Regions from separate parts of the Ferdinandcohnia sp. Marseille-Q9671 genome, predicted to be linked through region 3. Evidence: riboswitches for the same ligand, from Rfam matches in the RefSeq annotation. Region 3 holds a riboswitch; each other region holds the start of a gene.
What was found. A riboswitch is a leader RNA that binds a small molecule or an ion and turns the genes downstream of it on or off. The one in region 3 is predicted to bind S-adenosylmethionine.
Positions count from the first base shown of each region.

Region 1: it holds a riboswitch for S-adenosylmethionine, as region 3 does, so the genes downstream of both, mtnW (2,3-diketo-5-methylthiopentyl-1-phosphate enolase) here and ACWNMY_RS20770 (methionine ABC transporter ATP-binding protein) in region 3, are expected to answer to the same signal.
Region 2: it holds a riboswitch for S-adenosylmethionine, as region 3 does, so the genes downstream of both, mtnK (S-methyl-5-thioribose kinase) here and ACWNMY_RS20770 (methionine ABC transporter ATP-binding protein) in region 3, are expected to answer to the same signal.

Region 1 covers NZ_CDRJTA010000004.1:495,624-502,892, reverse strand. Annotated here, with positions in the region: gene ACWNMY_RS17700 (AAA family ATPase) at 1-1,436, opposite strand, end outside; gene ACWNMY_RS17695 (anti-repressor SinI family protein) at 1,555-1,710, shown strand; gene ACWNMY_RS17690 (response regulator transcription factor) at 1,691-2,410, opposite strand; gene ACWNMY_RS17685 (1,2-dihydroxy-3-keto-5-methylthiopentene dioxygenase) at 2,711-3,256, opposite strand; gene ACWNMY_RS17680 (methylthioribulose 1-phosphate dehydratase) at 3,296-3,925, opposite strand; gene ACWNMY_RS17675 (2-hydroxy-3-keto-5-methylthiopentenyl-1-phosphate phosphatase) at 3,922-4,581, opposite strand; gene mtnW (2,3-diketo-5-methylthiopentyl-1-phosphate enolase) at 4,578-5,816, opposite strand; SAM riboswitch class I at 5,885-5,991, opposite strand; gene ACWNMY_RS17665 (aminotransferase class I/II-fold pyridoxal phosphate-dependent enzyme) at 6,141-7,269, opposite strand, start outside.
Region 2 covers NZ_CDRJTA010000004.1:488,273-495,541, reverse strand. Annotated here, with positions in the region: gene ACWNMY_RS17660 (carbon-nitrogen family hydrolase) at 212-1,000, shown strand; SAM riboswitch class I at 1,097-1,251, shown strand; gene mtnK (S-methyl-5-thioribose kinase) at 1,386-2,585, shown strand; gene mtnA (S-methyl-5-thioribose-1-phosphate isomerase) at 2,590-3,639, shown strand; gene ACWNMY_RS17645 (DUF2087 domain-containing protein) at 3,779-4,357, opposite strand; gene ACWNMY_RS17640 (methylated-DNA--[protein]-cysteine S-methyltransferase) at 4,429-4,920, opposite strand; gene ACWNMY_RS17635 (methyl-accepting chemotaxis protein) at 5,029-6,801, opposite strand; gene ACWNMY_RS17630 (B12-binding domain-containing radical SAM protein) at 7,031-7,269, shown strand, end outside.
Region 3 covers NZ_CDRJTA010000004.1:1,119,374-1,126,642, reverse strand. Annotated here, with positions in the region: gene ACWNMY_RS20780 (fibronectin type III domain-containing protein) at 302-3,235, shown strand; gene ACWNMY_RS20775 (hypothetical protein) at 3,346-4,998, shown strand; SAM riboswitch class I at 5,138-5,239, shown strand; gene ACWNMY_RS20770 (methionine ABC transporter ATP-binding protein) at 5,543-6,568, shown strand; gene ACWNMY_RS20765 (methionine ABC transporter permease) at 6,558-7,220, shown strand; gene ACWNMY_RS20760 (MetQ/NlpA family ABC transporter substrate-binding protein) at 7,241-7,269, shown strand, end outside.

The DNA.
Region 1 (7,269 bases), 620 kb from region 3:
AGTATAAACTGAATCAGTTCTAAGGATGCAGCGTCTGCCCATTGAAGATCATCGAGAAACAGAACTACTGGATGCTCCTTTGTTGCAAAAACATTTACGAACTTTTGAAACATAAGTTGGAATAGCGACTGGGATTGAATAGAAGAAACAACCTCATCAACTGACTCATTTCCTAAGAGCCATTTCACTTCTGGAATTATCGATGAAATGACTGAAATATTGGAGGATAGTTCCTTTTCTAATGTCCCTCTCCATTGCAGGACTCGTTCCTCTCCTTCAGCTAAGATTTGTCTGAGTAATGATTTAAATGCATGAATAATTGGTGAATATGGCTTTTGTCTTTGAAGTAAATCAAACTTCCCGGATATATAGTAGCCTTTAGTTCGTACGAGTGGTGTTTGAATTTCATTAACGAGTGCTGTTTTTCCAATTCCAGAATGACCTTGAATTAACACTAGCTCTGAATTGCCTTCACTTACCCTTTCAAATGCTATACGTAAGTTTTCTAGCTCCTCTTGCCTTCCATACAATTTCCGTCCAGCTTCAAAATAGGCTCTAGAGTCTTCCTTTCCAAGTGTAAACTCTTCAATTTTTCCAAAGACACGAAGTTGATCTAGACATTTCATTAAATCTTCTCGTAAACCGTAGACACTGTTATATCTATTATCTGGCATTTTAGATAATAGCTTCATAATAATCCTTGAAATCATATCTGGAATTTCGTGATTTAATAGCTTAGGATGTGGTGGTGTTTTGACAAGATGGGAATGAACAATTTCAATTGGCTCAGTATTTGTAAAAGGGAGCTTATTCGTTATCATTTCAAATAATGTGACTCCAAGTGAATATAAATCTGTTCTAAAATCTACCGAACGGTTCATTCTGCCGGTTTGTTCAGGAGAAATGTATGCCAGCTCACCTTCTAGCTCATATGGAGTCTCTCCGACTCGTTGGTTCTCTCTTTTTAATTTTGTCGAAAAATTAAACCCAGTTAATTTTAACTGGTTCAGATTATGATTCATGATTATATTTTCTGGATTGATATTTTTATGAATAACCTGTTGCTGATGTAGATTCATAAGTGCGGTTGCCAACGGAATAGCAATTTGCAAGAACTCAATAATGTCTAGCTTTTTATTTGAAATGAATTCCTTTAATGTAATGCCGTTAAAATACTCATACACTAAAAGTGTTTCGTTTAGTGAGTTCACCATATCTATTGGTCGTAATATTTCATCCATTTGCAGACTATTTGACAAGTGAAATTCATGTATCGTAGAAGCAATCTCTTTGTGCGTAGGACTTGGGACCTTCATTCTTTTAATTAAGACTAGTTTTTTATCTTCAATAAAGTAGCCTTTATACATAACCCATATATGATTTTCAACTACAATTTCTAGTATTTTATACCCCGGTACTATTGGAAGTCTTACCATTGACATCATCCTTTTAGGGATTTTCTGATTCTTTAACAAAACTTTAAGTAACCTTATACGGGTTTTATAGATTTTCAATTACTATAAGTAGTATTATGTGATTGATGGAGGATGGATAATGATTAACAGTTCGAGTTTACATTGTGTTGATTCTCAAGAGGAATTAGATCAAGAATGGGTACAATTATTCATTGAGGCAAAAAAGCTTGGTGTAACATTGGAAGACATTCAGAAATTTTTAGTGAAAAATACACTTATTCCCGAAAGCCAATAAACTTATATCCCATACCCCGAACAGTTAAAATGTACATAGGCTTAATTGGATTAGGTTCGATTTTTTTTCGTAGGTTACTAATATGAACCATGACAGTGCGGTGATCACCCAGACTTTCCTCTCCCCAGATTAATTCAAACATATGATTCACACTAAATACCTGATTAGGGTGTTCTGCTAATAAACAAAGTAGTTGAAATTCTTTTGCTGACAACTTAACGGCTGATCCATTTACTTTAACAACACAGCTCGATATATCAATATATAACCCAGGATATATGATGGGGGATTGTTCAACTTTTTTGTGAAGTTGATTTGATTGGGATGTCATGTTCCGTTTACGGCGCAAATGAGCCTGGACTTTTGCAATAACAATTGCAGGACTAAACGGCTTTGTTATATAATCATCCCCTCCGATTTTGTGACCTAGTATTTTATCAATCTCCTCTTCCTTTGAGCTTAAAAACAGAATCGGAGCATTTGTCTTTTGACGTAATAATTGACAGACTTCAAATCCATCCATTCCAGGAAGGACTACATCAAGAATGATAATATCTGGATTTTGTTCATCTACAAGACGTAGTGCAGTAGTACCTTCTTCAGCGTGTATCAGAGTATATCCTTCCTTTTTCAAGTACAATTGCAATATGTCTCTTATATCACGATCATCGTCCACTAGCATTACTTTTTCTCTAATCATGAATTTACCACCTTCTATCATCCTATGATTTTGTACCTATTGTAAACTACTATTACTATATCATTTAGCCAATATGTTTGCCATTCTTATCCATAAACTTTGGCGTCATGTCACTTCTCTTAGTATTATTATTTTGTTCAATTTAGCAAAGATTACTTACTGAATAATTGAACGTAAAAACAAAAAACAGCACCCGACCTTGAGCTTGATTTGGACGGATGCTGTCTATTAAGATAGCTTTCAAAAAACTACTAGATTATTTTTAAAAAGGAATTTTATAGCTACTTGCAGGATCCTTTTTTACTTAGTTTCTGCAAATGCTGGATCCTGGAATGGATGTGCTACCCAGCCTTCTGGATCAACAAACAATCGTACGGCTACAACTTCACGATCATCCATCAATGTGAAGAAATGAGGAGTGTCAACAGGAACAGAAATAACATCTCCAGCCTCCAGTTCAACATCAAAGTAGCCTGTGTCTCCGCTTCCCTTAATAATGAAAATTCCATGTCCTGCTACAATCGCACGCACTTCGTCCTCTGTGTGAACATGTACTTGTTCGAACTTTTTTAGTAATTCGTCAAGATTTGGGGTTGATTCTGATAATGCGATTACATCCCAATTTTGGTAACCATTGCGTTCCCCTAGGGATTTGATCTCTTCCTCATAAATAGATAAAATCTGTGCCTTCTGCTCATCATTAATTTTGCAGTTTCCTTTTAATTCTTCTGGTAGTTTACTAGTATCCCAGTGTTCATATAATACACCTTGTTCTTCTAAAAATGCTGCTACCTTTTCTTGACCTTCTAATCGTTCACCTGTGTTACGTAATTTAATATTTGCCATTTTATCCACCTCTTACTAATTTATTTATATAGTAAACCCTTAATTTCTTATGAGCAAAGGGTTTAAAGCTAATAGTTTTACATGATAGCTAAAAAGGAACTCATAGGCTTCTAAGTGTTTCTTTGCATCGAATGCATTTTTTGCCCATACGGTAATTCCATGATTACGGATTAGTACTGCACCAAAATCATTGGTAACATATTCACTAAAATTCCTTGCTAGTGTCGGGATATCTGCGTCATTTTTAATAATCGGAATTCGTATTTCAGCATCCTCATCCCATAGACCTAATGCTTTAATAATTTCCTGCCCTTTGAACACAACCTCACCTCTATCACCATACAATTCCGAGATGACATTGTTATCGACCGTATGGACATGCAGGCTACATCCTGCGTTCGTTTTGTTGTATATCTCCACATGTAGTAAGGTTTCTGCGGATGGCTTTAAATGCGTAGGTGCTGCTGGATTACCTGCACCATCTACCAATAAAAAATCCTCATCCGTTCTTTTCCTTTTGTCCTTACCGCTAGCTGTAACCAAAAAAGTCGTTGGTTGATCTGATACCTTGATTGCAAGGTTTCCACTTGTACCCATAAACCAATCGCGGCTCGCTAGCTCATCCTTAATATCTGCCAGCTCAATCCATTGTTTTAATTGAAGTTTCATTTATGCACCTCCATTTTTTCCAGTATTTCTATCACATCAAAAAATGAATGAAAGTGTGAATGCTCTATCTCTAGTTCCTTGCATTTTTCCACTAGAAAATCCCTAGCGATGACCTTATCAGCTAGCTTCGCAGCCTGTAGGTCTGTAATTGAATCCCCGATGACAATTTTGTGATCTTCCAGATTCGAAAGCTTACGGATCAAGGTTGGTTTACAGCAACCACATTGATTCGAGCAGTGTTCATCGCAAGTGTATGGCCAGAGGATGTTAATCTTTTCCTTTGAAAAATCTGACTTGTTACAATAGATATTTTCCTTCGGTACAAGTCCCTCCAACAAAGGTTCTACAAAGAAATCAATCCCTCCGCTTACGATAAAAAGAGAATATCCATGTTCCTTTGTATATGCCACGAACTCCTGGAATCCCTCACGGATTTCGGCGTAATCTAGGATATAGTCGGTAATCTCTTCTCTTTTTAAGGATGGCAATAGTGAAAATAATTTGCTAACACCCTCTTGAATGGAGAGGGTTTGGGAGAGGATTTTATCTTTAATTTCCTCCGATTCTGGCGGTGCAAATTGTTTCATAATGGCAATAATGTTATCTGTGTTTGTGATTGTGCCGTCAAAATCACAGAAGATGACTGGATTTTTCATATCTCTTTATACCCCCATAATTCAATCGCTTTTTCAAGCTCAGGGCTATTTTTGGCATACTCTACAAGTGTTTTTTCTTCCAATACAGCATCAACAGCTGCTCTGAATGCTTTACCGCCACCAATTGCACCATCTGGATGACCGTGAACCCCACCACCCGCATTGATTACACTATCTTTACCAAAATCATTAACAAGTAGTGGAACTAAGCCTGGATGGATACCAGCAGATGGTACTGGAAAAGCAGGCTTCACACTCTCATCCTTTTTTGTTAATTCAGAAGCAATAGAAAGTGTCTGTTCTCTTTCTAGTGCAACACTCCCGTACGGTGAAGGGAATAAAACAAGGTCGGCTCCTGCATATCTAAGTAGTTTACCTAACAACAGTTTATTTGAGAATCCATAAAATTCTGACGGTGTAAGTGCTCCACTTACAGCAGGATGGGCCATGATTGGAATGGATATTTCGGGGTCTTCCACTAGGCCCTGAAGAACATCGAGTCCGTATGCAAAGACGTTAAATAATAAAATATCAGCTCCAAGTTTTACAGCCCTTCTTGCTTTTTCCTGTAACTCAAAGGTTCTCCCTGTTACATTAACGGCAAATAGCGCTCTATGTCCGGTTTCCTGGTGAACTTCTTCTAACACCTTTTTACCCTCGGTAATTCTTAACTCGAAAGGTGTTAATGGATTATCGAACAGAATTTCGTCATCTTTAATAATATCCACTCCACCCAGGGCTTGTTCCCGCAACTGTTCCTTAAGGTATGTAATATCTCTACCAATAACCCCTTTAAAGATACTCATAACTAACGGTCTATCAAACACACCTAGTTTCTCTCTGATACCATTGATACCAAACTTTGGACCAGGAAAAGTATCTTTTAGTTCGGTTGAAAACTCTAAATCTAGTAGCTTTACCTCCCCATCTAAGGAAAGTTTTCCAAATACAGTTGTCAAAATAGCAGGTAAATCATTGCTAAAGTTGGCACTTGGATAAGCAATTTTGATGATTCCCTTTTTTACTTGTTTTCCTAAATATCCACTTGCACGTGTATCCTCATCAAACTGTTCCACACTTACAACTTTCCCTTTATGCTTTAGCAACTGATCCTGCTCTAGCTTTGGAAGAGTAGTCCAGGATCCAACTGTTAAACCGAGTGCAATTCCTTCTGCTTTTTTCTCTAAGTTTGCACCAGCATCATGTACTAAATATGTCGCAATAACTTCGCTCATTTTTTCACCCTCATTTCAATAAAAACGTAAAAAACCTCTTCATAAGAAGAGGTTAGCAAACTAACATCTTCTTATCTCTCAGCATAAAGCTGCAAGAATTAGCACCGTGCTTACAAATTGTAAGTCGGTTGCCGGGCTTCACTGGGCTAGTCCCTCCACCTGCTCTTAATAAGAAAATATACTATATTTAATTGTTGAGATTCTCACCGAGATTAACTCAACGATTCAATTTTATTCAACAGAATTCACTTAGGATTATGACAGGATTTATTTTTCTTGTCAAACCTTTTTTAATTTACAGAAAACACTACTACTATCTCAATTTCACTTAGACACGGAAAACAGCTCTAATCTCCTTATACGATTGGCTGCTTCAACTAAGCGATCCTCATCAGTTAACAGCCCTACTCTTACATAACGATCTCCATACTCGCCAAATCCGATCCCTGGTGCTACGACTACATGAGCTTCTTCAAGTAGAAGGTCTGCAAAGCTTTCTGACGTATAGCCTTCTGGTACGGGCAGCCATGCAAAAAATGACCCCGCAGGTGCTTTTACATCCCACCCAATGTCCTTCAAAGCATTTATAAATGTATTGCGTCTTGATTCATACTTATCGACCAAATCTTGAACGCATTGCTGTGACTCTAGTAGCGCTGCTGCAGCAGCTGCTTGGACCGGACTGAATAAACTTACATACATATGATCCTGGATAAGATTAAGTGCTTCAATTACGCTAGGGTTACCTACTGCAAAACCTACTCTCCAGCCAGCCATATTGTAGGTCTTTGAAAGTGTATAAATTTCAATTCCAATTTCTTTAGCACCTTGTATCTCTAAGAAACTGGTAGGCCGTTTCCCTTCAAAACCTATGGCACCATACGCAAAATCATGCACCACACAAATATCATGTGTGTTTGCAAAAGAGATTGTTTCTTCAAAAAACTCTTTTGTTGCTGTTGCCCCAGTTGGGTTATTCGGATAGTTAAGAAACATAACCTTTGCTTTTTCTAGTTGCTGTGAGTCTAATTGGGTATAGTCTGGTAGAAAATCATTCTCCTCTTTTAAAGGCATATACTCCATCTTCCCTTTTGCAAGTTCAACACCTGACCAGTAATCTGGATAACCTGGGTCAGGTACAAGCGCAACGTCTCCAGGATTTAAAAGACATTGCGGAATTTCCACCAAGCCTGCCTTACCACCAAAAAGGATGGCTACCTCTGTATTTGGATCAATTTCAACTCCATATTCACGAAGATAAAATTGAGAGACCGCTTCTTTCAAAAATGAATGGCCACGAAATGGAGAATATTTATGAAATTTTGGATTATCTGCTGCCTTTTTCAAAGCCTCTACGATATGAGAAGGTGTGGGTTGGTCAGGGTTTCCCTGTCCTAAATTTATGACATCATGTCCTTGTTCCACAACCTTGTTTACCTTCCCCACAAGAGAA
Region 2 (7,269 bases), 630 kb from region 3:
AATTTCTAGTCAAAAATCATATATTGTTAAAATCAAATTGTAAAGTATAACTTTTATGTAGAAGTCCCCCATATTACGTGGTAGGATGTATGCATTAAACCGTGTTCAAGTTAGTGGTGTTCAAACGCAAACACTTATTATGTCTTGTATTAAACTTAACATAATGCAAAAATACAGCCAATAAATTTTACATTTACTAGGAGGACTAACTATGAATCTTAAAATAGCTTGTATTCAGTATGATATTCAATTCGGAAAACCGCAAGAAAATTTTGACCTTGTAACCAAGGAAATCGACAAACTCATGAAGCAAGAGAATCCAGATATTATCCTTCTACCAGAGCTCTGGACGACAGGATATGATTTAACTAGGTTAGATGAAATCGCAGATGAAAATGGAGATGGAGCAAAAACTATTATTAAAAAATTGGCGCAACAACACTCCGTGAATATTATTGCTGGTTCTGTTGCCAAAAAGACAAAAAACGGTGTGACCAATACAATGTTTGTCTTTAATAGAGAAGGGGAATTGGTTAGTGAGTACAGCAAACTTCACCTGTTTCAGTTAATGGATGAGCATTTGTATTTACAGGCAGGAGATGCAAAAGGTGATTTCTCGATTGAAAATATTCCGGCTGCGGGAGTAATTTGTTATGACATTCGCTTCCCTGAATGGATTCGAGCTCATACAACAAATGGTGCTGAGGTTTTATTCGTGGTAGCAGAATGGCCACTACCGAGACTCGAACATTGGCGTGCCCTACTCCTTAGCCGGGCAATTGAAAATCAATGCTATGTCGTAGCTTGTAATCGTAGTGGAAGTGATCCAAATAATCAATTTGCAGGACATTCTATGATTATTGATCCTTGGGGGAATATTATTTCAGAAGCAGGAATTGAAGCAACTACATTAATTGGGGAAATTGAATTAAGTAAAGTGAAAGAAGTACGAAAACAAATCCCTATTTTCCAAGATCGCCGTCCTGACTATTATAAGTAAAAAACAAATTCACTAAATGTAAAAAACATATTGACAATTCATCACTTCAATTGTTATCATTCACTTCAGAATCATTAAAAAACTAAATCGATTGATCTCTTATCAAGAGTAGGCAGAGGGATTTGGCCCGATGAAGCCCAGCAACCGACCGTAATACCATCGCAAGGTGGGGCGCAATTTTGCGCCGGGGAAACCCATAAGGCACGGTGCTAATTCCAACAGGAAGTTTTTTACTTTCTGGCAGATAAGAGGTGCGAAGCCCTGACTTCAAGCCTCTTTCTTCACTAGAAAGAGGCTTTTCTGTTTATAGAAAAGCCTCCAAGACTGTTAAACTAGCAGTTTTATAAAACAAACATAACGAAAAATGACTTGGAGGTATGTAAAAATGGCAATATCACAACTAGAAGTTTATGAACCTTTAACCGAAAACACCGCGGTTGCCCTTGCAACCCGTCTACGTATATTTGAAGAAGGTAAAGCTCTAACATGTAAGGAAATCGGTGACGGAAACCTTAATCTCGTTTTCCATATCACTGACGAGTCAAGCCAAAAAGGAATCATTATCAAGCAAGCTTTACCATATGCAAAGGTTGTTGGCGAAAGCTGGCCTCTTTCACTCAAGCGTGCCACAATTGAAAGCAATGCATTATTAGCTGCAGCGGAACATGTACCAACACTTGTACCAAAGGTATTTTATACAGATGAAACACTTGCAATAACCGTAATGGAAGACCTATCCCATCTTCAAATTTCCAGAACTGGGCTTATTGAGGGCAGGAATTTCCCACTGTTATCACAGCATATCGGTACTTATATTGCCAAAACGCTTTTTTACACATCGGACTTCGGCTTAGAACCAGAAAAGAAGAAAGTACTTGTTCAGAAATATATTAATCCTGATTTGTGTAAAATTACAGAGGATCTCGTGTTTACTGATCCATTTTTTAATATTGACACGAATAGCTTCGAAGAGGAGCTTAGACCAGACGTTGAAAAAATCTGGGGAGATCAAATCTTAAAGCTTGAAGTGGCAAAGCTAAAGCAGAAATTCTTAACACAAGCAGATGCTCTTCTACATGGTGATTTACATACAGGTAGTATTTTTGCAAGTGATTCAGAAACAAAGGTAATTGATCCTGAATTTGCCTACTTTGGCCCACTTGGTTTTGATCTCGGTCAATTTATTGCAAACCTATTATTAAATGCGATTTCTAGAGATACCCAGGATCGTGAACCTCTGTATAAACATATTGAACATACATGGAATGTTTTTTCTGAAACATTCTCAGAGCTTTGGAAGAATGAGGCTGTAGAATTATATCGGGACGTTGAAGGCTATCTTGAATATGTCCTAAATCAAGCTTTTGAAGATGCAATTGGATTTGCAGGCTGCGAAGTTATTCGAAGAACCATTGGGCTTGCACATGTAGCTGATTTGGATGGAATTGAAAGCTTCGAACAACGAATTCAAGCAAAACAACACGCTCTACGTTTCGGTAAAAAATTAATTCACAATCGAAAATCGATTAAAGAACTTCGTACCCTACGAAATTATGTAGATCAAACATCAGCACCAAAGGAGTGACATCATGACTTATACAAAAACTGTTCCACAATCCGTTGTGTGGAAAGATACACATATAACTCTTTTAGATCAAACAAAGCTTCCATTGGAAACAAGTTTTATAGATCTTTTTACAATCGAGGATGTATGGGAAAGCATTTCCACTTTAAAAGTAAGAGGTGCGCCAGCAATTGGAATAACTGCTGCCTTCGGACTCGCCCTTTCGGCGAAGGGCTATGAAAGTAATTCTCTGAATGAATTTAAAGTACACCTATTAAAAGATAAAGAATATCTAGCAAGCTCTCGTCCCACTGCAGTAAATCTAAACTGGGCCTTACATCGATTGGTTTCGAGTATTGAAGACTCTAAAACAGTGAACGAAGCCAAAACCACCCTTATTCACGAGGCGATTCAAATTCAGGCTGAGGATGAAGAGGTATGTCGACAAATTGGTGAGAATGCCCTAACTCTTTTTAAAGATGGATGTAAGGTATTGACCATTTGTAACGCAGGTTCAATTGCAACTGCACGTTATGGTACTGCATTAGCACCCTTTCACCTTGCTGCTGAAAGAAACCTACAGGTAAAAGTGTATGCATCAGAAACAAGACCCGTTCTTCAAGGTGCGCGGTTAACAACGTGGGAACTACTCCAATCCGGTGTAGACGTTACCCTCATTACGGACAATATGGCTGCCCATACCATTGCTGAAAAAGGGATAGATGCGATTATCGTTGGCGCAGACCGAATCACTGCTAATGGAGATACTGCAAATAAAATCGGCACCTTCAATTTAGCTATTTTAGCAAAAACGTTTGGTATTCCATTTTATGTTGCAGCACCTCTTTCAACTTTTGATGTTTCACTAGAAAGTGGCAAAGAAATTCCAATAGAGGAACGACACGAGGATGAAGTTACCCATTTAAACGGAACTCGTATTGCGCCTGAGGGTGTACAAGTTTATAATCCAGCATTTGATGTGACCCCAAATGAATTCATTACTGCAATTATTACTGAAAAAGGAATCTTGCAGGGTGAACTTGGAATCGAGATTAAGAGATTGTTTGAAAAGTAGTCGTTTTTTACATCCAGTATGTGACATCATACTGGATTTTTTGTAGTTTGAGGGCTCTGTCGACGTTATTTTGATTCTATCGGCGTTAGCTCCAAAATCAAAAAAACAAGCGCACAACCTAGCACTTGTTTTTCCATCCTTATTCAATCTTCGCCCACATTTCAGGCGGATTTACCTCATATATACCATTTTCTCGATACATAAAATGATTCATAATAAATTCCCTGCGGATGGTAGCATAGTCCTCATGAAACTTTTTTATATATTCATTCAAGTCTGTTTCGATATACTTCCTACCGACCTCTAAGCCCTTTATCATATGCTCTAGCACAATTAACCGTTTCTTACGTTGTGACGGTATATTTTTAAGTCGACCATCTTTCAAAATAAAGTTTTGTAAGATTGCTTGTTTCTCATCTTGGCCCGATTCGTTTGCAATACTCTCTTTTCCAAAGATGACATCTGTTATTGCTTTTGTTTGTTGCTTAACTACCGCTTCATTTAACGTAAAATAGATCGTATTCCTATCTCTTTTTTGTTTAATTAATCCTACATCTCTAAGCTTGGTTATATGATGGGTAATGGTTGGTGGGGTCACGCCTAGTTTCCCCGCAAGAGCCTGCCCATGAAGTGGCCCCTGAGCAAGGAGAACGAGTATACGAATTCGAGTTGGGTCTCCCATTGCTTTATGAAAGTCTACAAGTTTACCTAATTGCATATGAAGCACACCTCTTTCGATAACATCCTAATTAGATAATAATCTAAACGATGTGCAAGGTCAACTCTACCCTATGAAAGGACGCCTTCTAGTGCTAAGAGCTTTTCTTTAAGGTCCGTTCGAGTCCCCGTATAACCAGTCAGAGACTTATCTTTTCCAATTACTCGGTGACAAGGAACAACAATTGGAATTGGATTTTTACGATTGGCCTGTCCCACTGCACGGACAGCCTTTGGGTTAGCTATTGCTTCTGCAACATCAGCATAACACCGTGTTTCTCCATAAGGAATATTTAATAGCTCGTTCCAAACCTGTTGTTGAAATTCAGTACCGTTTAGTTTGATTGGAAAAGTAAACGTCTTGCGCTTCCCGTTGAAGTATTCGACTAATTGGTTTTTTATCTCATCTAGCAATGGGTCACTTGGTGCATAAATTGGATCGAATTTCTTACAAGCTTGCTCCCAATCCTCTTTCGACAAAGATATATCAAGTAGATTCGTTTCATTAACTAGAAGAAAAATGGTACCAAAAATATCAGTTTGCATATCACTATATTTAAACATTTGTTTTCCCCCATTCTCTCAATGTTTCTTTTGCTTTAGATATAACCATTTTAACCATTTCAACATAATAAAGAAAGCTAGGGTTTCATGAGCCCTAGCTTTCTCCTTTTAAATCTTAAATCTACTTATCATGGTATTTAGTCTGTTAGCTAAATCTGATAGTAGTTCGGAATGGTCTGAAATTGTTTCCATAGAACTATTTGTTTGCTGAACAGAAGCAGAGGTTTGCTCAATACCTGCTGCAGATTGCTCTGAAACGGCTGCAATATTATCAATCGATAGATTCATTTCAGCCGTGTTGCTTGCAATTGTTTCAAGGTTTACTGAAATTGTTTGAATACGCTCGACCATTTTAGTAACTGCTTCATAGATATCCTCAAAGGTTTGTCCTGTTACTTCAATTTTCTTTGCACCCTCATCTACTTGGCTATATCCATTTTGAAGGGTTTCAGCCACGGAATTTGATTCTTTCTGAATGCTATTCACAATATCTGTAATGTCTGTAACGGAATGAGATACCTGCTCAGCCAGTTTTCTGACTTCGTCTGCAACGACTGCAAACCCTCTCCCGTGTTCACCTGCACGTGCTGCCTCTATCGCTGCATTTAAAGCTAGAAGGTTTGTTTGGTCTGCAATATCTCGAATAACCTTAACAAGGGTCGTAATTTGTTTGGTTTGTTCATCAAGACCTTTCACTTTATCCACAGAATACTTCATGATGCTGTTTATTTTATTCATCTGTTCAGTTGAAGCATTCATAAACTCATGGCCCTTTTTTGTCATTTCTAATACATGTTGTGAAGATTCATTTATTTGGCTTCCGTTTTGATTTGCCGTCTGAATCTCCCCTACATATTCCTCCATCATTTTTGCCAATTGAGTTGAGGAATGTGCCTGTTCTTCAGCACCTGTTGAAAGTTCTTGTACTGTAGAGGCAATTTGTTCACTCGCTGCTTTTACTTCACTAGAGGAAATCATAAGTTCCGAACTTTTGGTGGTTACTTGATCGGAAACAGTTGATATTTCGTGAATCATCGATTTTAGGTTATTATTCATGACATTAAGTGATGTACTTAGTAACCCAATTTCATCCCGCCCCTTTACATCGATGGTAGGAACCTGTAAATTTCCCTCTGCAATTTGATTCGAAACACCAATCAAACTAGTAAGCTGCTTTCCAATTGATCTCCCTATTAATACAAGACTTAGAATGGCGATTAAGGATGAGATAACAATTGAAACTAGTAAAACAATGAGGGTACCTGTAACATTCGCATTCGCATTTTCAATAGATTCATCGCTATCCATTTTCATTATTTTTCTAAGCTGAGCCAGTTGTTTCACCGTTTCCGATATTAACTTATCTGCTTCCTGACTAGCAGCTACGGAATCAAGCTTACTAGATGCTATTACTGCAGGAAAGACTTTATCATCGAATAATGCAGTAAGCTCTTGTTTATTGGAATCTACTTTATCAAATAATTGTTCTAATTCACTTGTCTTGATGGCTGGCTTTAATGTATTGGACAAATTATCGTATTGACCACTTAACTCCTTGAAAGCTGTTACATGTTTCCCGCTACCGTCTTGAATATATATACTAATTTCACTACCTAATTGATTAAAAACACTTGCCATTTCAGTAATGAGGATCGAGTTGTCTCCACTCTTCTCTACTTCCTTCATTTCATTGCTAACCTTATTGAGCTGAGTAAAAATGGTAAATGCTGAAATACAAAACAGAAGAATGGTTAAGGAAAAAGCAATTCCATATTTATGACCAATTTTTAAATTATGCCACCTTGTTGCTACTTTTGACTGTTTTTTACTACCTGAAATGCGTTTTGTTTTCTCTCTCTTTTTTTTATTTGACCCCTTCATCGTTTCTGTCACCTTCGCTTCTTATGTAAATTTTTCCTTTTATTGCTATCACACTAATCTCATACTTCATTATAGTGTAAATTGTCGGATTTTGAAATAAATTCTGTTAATTATAGCAAAAAGGTTTACACCCTCCTATTAAAGTGTTTGTTTGGTGCCATTGACCCATTGTGGTAAAATAAATAGGTTAATCTATATGAATGAATGTAATTTTACAAGGAGTTTGAAGATGAATATTGTTGTTAGTACATTAAATGCAAAATATATCCATACAAGCCTTTCAATTCGCTACTTAAAGGCTTATGCTGCACCAGAGTTTGATGTTTCACTTGCTGAATACACGATTAAGGACCCTTCTATGAATATCGTTACTGATTTGTTCCGAAGAAAGCCTGATGTGATTGGGTTTAGCTGTTATATCTGGAACATTGAAGAAACAATAAAAGTAGTAAAAATGCTCAAAAAAAT
Region 3 (7,269 bases):
GAGGAAATATGGTAATCATTTCATCAAATGGTAATCTTTATATCACATTTATATACCAAAACTAGGAAAATAGGACCAGAGAAGTCTGAAAATTCAATAAAATGATTGTATACGTAACAAATGAAGGCTCGTAAGATTGTATTCATGTTCCCGTTTTCAAAACAAACGGTTAGGAACAGCACTTTTGAAAACCCTTACTTTTGTTCTTTTTTACAAAAGTAAAAGGGTTATTTACGTTTGAAAGGAGGTTATACATATTTGCTTTTGTATTAAAATTCAATAGGAAAGGTGGCATTTATTATTGAAAAGGTTTAGAGCATGTAGCACAATCTTGTTAGCAATTGTTTTAACATTGAGTACTTTTAGTGGGGCTGCCAGTGCAAATAAGCAACCCTCAGTTACTGGTCCTGAAGTACCTGTAAACCTACAAATTCCAAATCTTGCTTTCGATGAGGACAGTATTACCCTTGTATGGGAAAAACCAGAGAATTACAGTGATATCGTTGATTTCAATGTGTACATGAATGGTAAGAAAATTGGAAGCGCTTTAAAAGATAATAGCGGTCCAGCAAAAGACTATATTGATAATTTCTATGAAAATATAGACAAAGATAACTTCCATACAAAGATTCTTATTCATAATTTTATGGTTAGTGATCTTAAACCTAATAAATCGTATGAATTCTATGTAACGTCGGTCACTGCAGATGGTGTTGAATCATTACCTTCCAACAAAATTACGGGAAAAACAACTAAAGTTCCCGAAGTCTTCAACATTACAGATTTTGGGGCGACACCAGACGATGAAACAAAGGATACCGTGGCCATTCAAGCAGCAATCGATGCTGCCACACCAGGTTCAAAAATAGTCATTCCAACTGGAAAATTTATATCTGGAGAGCTATGGCTTAAATCAGAAATAACCTTACAAGTGGATGGATATCTACTCGGCTCGCCGGATGCAGAAGACTATAGTATGAACTTTTGGCTATATGACTACTCTACGGATGAGCGTTCTTATTCACTCATTAATGCTCATACCTACGATTATGGAAGTTTAAAGAATATCCGTATAGTAGGAAATGGAATCATTGATGGAAACGGATGGAAATATGATAAAGCTCATCCAACTACTGACGAGCTAGGAAACGAGTTACCTCGATATGTGGCAGGTAATAACTCTAGAGTTACCGGAAATGTGAAGGTTGAAAATGGGAAAATGAGTCCTTTAGATCTCGGATCCGATAATACTTACGGAATATTAGCAGCGACCCAATCCTATGCTGCACAAGAAGCCGGCATGGATATGAAATCTGCTTATGCCACACGTTCAAATTTAATTACAGTACGTGGGGTCGATGGAATGTATTATGAAGGAATTACCCAACTCAACCCTGCCAATCATGGAATCGTTAACCTTCATAGTAAAAATATTGTTGTGAATGGTACGATTTCAAAAACATACGATGGAAATAATGCAGACGGATATGAGTTTGGAGATTCACAAAACATTATGGTTTTCAATAACTTTGTTGATACTGGCGATGATGCGATTAACTTTGCATCAGGTATGGGTCAGGCAGCAGCAGGAAAAGAACCAACAGGAAATGCCTGGATTTTTAATAATTATATTCGTGAAGGTCATGGTGGCGTTGTAACAGGTAGTCATACCGGAGGATGGATCCAGGACTTTCTAGTAGAAGACAATATCATGTACAAGACGGACGTTGGTTTGCGTAGTAAAACAAACACACCAATGGGTGGAGGAGCAAAGAATATTATTTTCAGAAATAATGCATTGGAAGGGATTGATGGTGATGGCCCATTCGTCTTCACTTCATCTTATACAGATGCGAATGCGTCCATCCTCTATGAACCGTCACAGAAAATTTCTCAATTTAGAGATATGGAGATTGTCGATACAACTGTCCGCAACCAAGGGGGCAGTAAGAAACAATCAATTCTTGTAAACGGTAACAATGATGAAGGAGAGGTCTATCACGAAAATATCACCTTCAAAAATGTGAAGTTCGATAATGTCTATTCTGTAAATATGAATTACGCAAAAGATTTCAAGTTTATTAATGTATCATTTACTAACGTAAAAGATAATGGTGGGAACCCGTGGAGAATAAAAAACTCTACTGGACTAGTTTTTGAAGATACTACAGCGGCTCCTGACGATGCTACTCAACAACCACAATGGAATCAAGACTCAGCTATTGAAGCCCAGTCTTCATCGGATGGAAAAAGTGTAACATTATCTTGGAACGAAGCAACAGATAATAAAGGAGTTACCGGTTATACCATCTATCAAAATGGAGAAAAAATTGGGGATGAGTATACAACAACGAATGGTACTAGTTTTACTGTAAAAGGCTTGACTCCAGCAAAAGAGTACACATTTAAAGTTGAAGCAGTTGATGCAATCGGAAATCGTACTACTAACGGCCCTGAAATTACACTTACAACTGATGGGGTAGTCGATCAAACGGCACCAACTCTACCAAATAATACCCAAATCAAGGAATCTACTACTAAGATACCTGCTAGTGATACTTTCAGTGGTAAAGAGGTAAATGTTGTTTATACAGGATTTACTTGGACATCAATTACGTGGGCAGCTGCAAGTGATGACACTGGAATCGCAGGTTACAATGTTTATACAAATGGAGAAAAGCATGGATTTGCAACATCCAACAAATATACTTTAACCAATCTTGAACCAGGTACAAAATATAATATTGAAGTAGAAGCTGTAGATCTTGCAGGGAATACAACACCTTATAATAGTTCACTAGAATTTGAAACAGCTATTCCATATGCGATTGGAGCTCCGTCTTTTGATGGTGGATTAGAAGCAACAATTGGAAAAGATGGTACTAGCGTTTCCCTTTCTTGGAATAAAGCAACAGCAAAAAATCAAGAGGTTATTGGATATCGGGTGTATGTGAATGGGCAACCAATTAAACCTGATGGTGCTACTTTTACACCAATAAACGGGGAAATGACAACACCTGAAACAAGTTATACAGTAACTGGCCTAAAACAAGGGAAAAAATATACGTTTAAAGTGGAAGCTGTTGGACATGGGATCAAATTTTCTAAAAGAGAAAGATTAGCCGATGTCATTCCAAATGGTTTAGTAAAAGTCTCAGGATATCGATGGAGTGGGTTTGGTCATAGTCTAAATGTCCACCTAATTCCTGGTAAAGCTGAAGGTAAGAGTAACTAATTCAGGTTTCTAATATACCTACATGTAAATGTGAAGATGGCATTAACAAATTGTAATGCCGTCTTCACATAAGTTTACGATTCAAACAAATCTAACAAAGGTGTGATATTGTGAATTTTAAAAAATCAATAATTTGGTCATTGATCTTATTTTTAGTTGCTTCATCATTGTTTTTAGGTGAAGGTAGAATAACAGAGGCTGCGGTAATTGACTCTATACCAAATACCACAAGAGAATTTAAAGACTATGACAATAGTTTTCTATCAGTTACTGGTTATGCATCGTTAGGAGTTAATGACAGAAGTAAATACATTGATACCTCCTTTTATCGTCAGGTAAAAACAGAAAGAGAATTTTTGCAGGCTATTTTGGATGCTAAAAGTGGAAGTGTGAAAGTAATCGAGGTAGCGAAAGATTTGAACTTTGGGTGGTCCAACCTAAATTTAAGTAAAGAAGAAGCAGCTAAATATCGATTTATCACAAAATATCGTGATCCAATGAACGGATTTACAAATCCAAACTTGGCTTCCTCCGGTGTCTCACAAATGAATATTGATGGTATTGATGGCCTAACTATTTTTTCAAAGAAAGGCAAAACAATTAGGTCTGTAGAGTTAAAATTAGCTAGATCTACAAATGATATTATCTTTAGAAATCTGAAGTTTGATGGCATGTGGCAATGGGATGATACTGGAAAACATAAGGAAGTAGGCTGGTCATTTATTAAAGTAAATGGTGCGAATAATGTATGGATCGACCATTGTAAATTTACCATTGCTTCAGATGGATTAATTGACACAGAGAACGGTGGTTCTAACATTACCATTTCATGGTCTCAATTTGGTTTACCTGCAAGTGAAAATCCAGCACAAGATAGTGATATTTATCAATCCATTCAGTTTATGGAGGAAAAATATGCTGCAAATGAACTGAATTCTGATAGTGTGTACAATAATATGCGTAATGGCGGTGCGACAAAAGAACAGATAATGGCTTATGCAGCCTATCACAGTAAGGTGCACTTAACTGGTTCCGGAGATAAAGACTATACGAACTATGTGAGTGGTAGTGGAGTAGATTATAAAGATGGAAATCAGAGAATCAGATTAACACTAGCCTATAACACGTATACCAATGTTGGTCAGCGAGTACCGATGATACGACAAGGAACGGGCCATGCATACAATTTGTACCTAGACAATTCTACACATCAAGATGTGTTGGAGAATGTAAGTGCAATTGCGGAATATGGCACAGACAAACTTTCACGTGCGTTAAATGCGAGGAACGGGGCATCAATCGCAGCAGATACGTCCGTATTTAAAGACATTAACGAGCCAATCACAGGTGCAGAAATTCAAGGTTTAGATATATCTAACATGAACCAACAATGGGCTGAGTTATTCCATGATGCGTATAACAGAAATTTAATTGTAAATTCCAAAATCACCAATCAATATGGAACATATACAGGAAGCAGTTGGGACAATAATGGGGAAAATCTATTTACAAAAGGATTTACTTGGCATGACAAATCAACAATAGGAAATTGGGCATGGTCTTCTCATATTGTGGGAAGTGAAAATATGAGTAAAATGAATCCACCAACTGAACCTTTTACGTTTGAATATAAGTATAATGAAGAACTACCTTATACCTATACTGTTCTTCCTTTAGATAGTGTTGTAGCAACACTTACAAAGCATGCAGGGGCAAACAAAGTGAATATGAGTCCAATAGGTTGGTTAAAAACAACTTATTAATTAGTAATGTTTGATTTATAATTGCGGGTTAGGGAAAACAGTAAAGTGAAAGTATAAAATAATAAGAGTTTTTAAAAAACTTGTTGACAAGTAAATGCTTTCGATGTAACTTAGTAACTACAATTAAATAACAGATGAATTCTTATCTAGAGAGGTGGAGGGACTGGCCCTTTGAAGCCTCGGCAACAGACTTTGAAGTACTGTGCCAAATCCTGCAAGCCGTGAGCTTGAAAGATGAGAAGAGATGAATAAATTTACATTAAAACTCTCTTCTTTTGTGAAGAGAGTTTTATTTTTGCCAAATTTCAAGTAATCATTGGTCAACCAAGGTACTGAAGGGAGATGGAAAATGAAATACAATGTTTCGTTTGAAAAAGGAAGACTCTCCAAAAGTGGAAAATAGAAAATAAAATACTATGCCGATTAGACAACTAAAGGCATCTTTATCCAAACGCTTCTTTTGAGGTTGTTGGAATAAAGATGCCTTTTTCTGTCTTTTTAGAAGAAATTATGAAACCAACCAAGATCAGAGGAGGATAACAAGTTGATTAAGTTTGAGGAAGTAAGCAAAGTTTTTAGTTTCGGCGGGAAGGAGGTTCATGCGGTACGTAATGTTTCATTAACGATTTCAAAAGGAGAAATCTTTGGGGTAGTAGGATTTAGTGGAGCTGGGAAAAGTACATTGCTCCGACTCGTAAATTTACTAGAACGTCCAACATCGGGAAGGATATCGATCAACGACGTAGATATATCTAGTATTTCTCAAGCAAATCTCCGGAATTTGCGGAGAAAAATCGGGATGATTTTTCAATCTTTTAACCTCTTTAACTCTCGTACTGTTTATGGAAATATCGCTTATCCTTTAAAGCTTGCCAAAATGCCAAAAGAGCAAATTGACAAACGAGTAAAAGAATTACTTCAATTTGTTGGATTACAAGATAAGGCAGATCAATACCCAGAGCAGCTCTCAGGTGGACAAAAGCAAAGAGTCGGTATTGCAAGAGCATTAGCGACATCACCAGACGTTCTTATTTGTGATGAAGCCACTTCTGCGCTGGATCCCGAGACAACCGGAGAAATCCTTCACCTATTACGGAAGGTGAATGAAGAGTATAACATTACAATATTGCTTATAACTCACGAGATGCATGTAATCCGTAGCATTTGTCATCGAATGGCCGTGATGGAAAATGGTTCGGTAATTGAAGAAGGAAATGTTTATGATATATTTTCGAATCCACAATCAAAAACGACGAAAAACTTTATTAGTTCTGTACTAAACGATAAGCTTTCTAGCAAACTTCTAGAAAAATTACGAACTAGTCATTCTGCAAATTTGTATCGAGTGATTTTTACTGGGGCAGCTTCGAGTGAGCCAATCCTATCACGAGTTACAAGAAAGCATGGGATTGATTTTAACATTATCTATGGAAGTATTAACGAATTACAGGATCAATTATTTGGTAGTTTGATTGTTGAGTTTCAGGGTGCTAGTCACCTCATTCAGCAAGTCATTACTGAGCTCAAAGAAATTGTGGAAGTAAGGGAGGTGATTAACCATGAGAGTTGATTGGACTACATTTTGGCCACGTATTGTCGAAGCAACTGGAGAAACAATTTTGATGGTCATTTTCACGTTAATTTTCTCAAGCATTATCGGGATCGCAATGGGCGTACTCTTTTTTGTCACACGTAAAGGAAACATATTGGAAAATAAATATATCTTTTTCTTACTTAACCTATTAGTAAACATTGTTCGTCCAATCCCTTTTATTATTTTACTAGTTGCGCTTAGTCCCTTAACTCGAGCAGTAATGGGAACTACCATTGGAACGGCAGCAGCAATTTTTCCTATGACGATCGCTGCATGTTTTGCGGTCGCCAGGATCGTAGAGAGTAATCTTGTCTCGGTAGAACCAGGAATTATTGAAGCCGCACAGGCTATGGGTGCAAGTCCATTACGGATCATATTTGGCGTACTTATCCCTGAAGCGTTGGGTCCCCTTATTCTAGGTCTCACCTTTGTAACGGTTGGGCTTGTTGATTTCTCAGCAATGGCTGGAACAGTTGGCGGCGGCGGATTGGGTGACTTAGCCATGACATATGGCTATCAACGATTTGATACATCAGTCATGATTGTAACAGTTGTAATCTTAATCCTACTTGTTCAAATTGCACAGTTTTCTGGAAACTTTTTATCTAGATTCTTTTTACGAAGATAATTAAAAAAGGAGAGATACAAATGAAAAAGCGGTTGATTATTTTCTTATT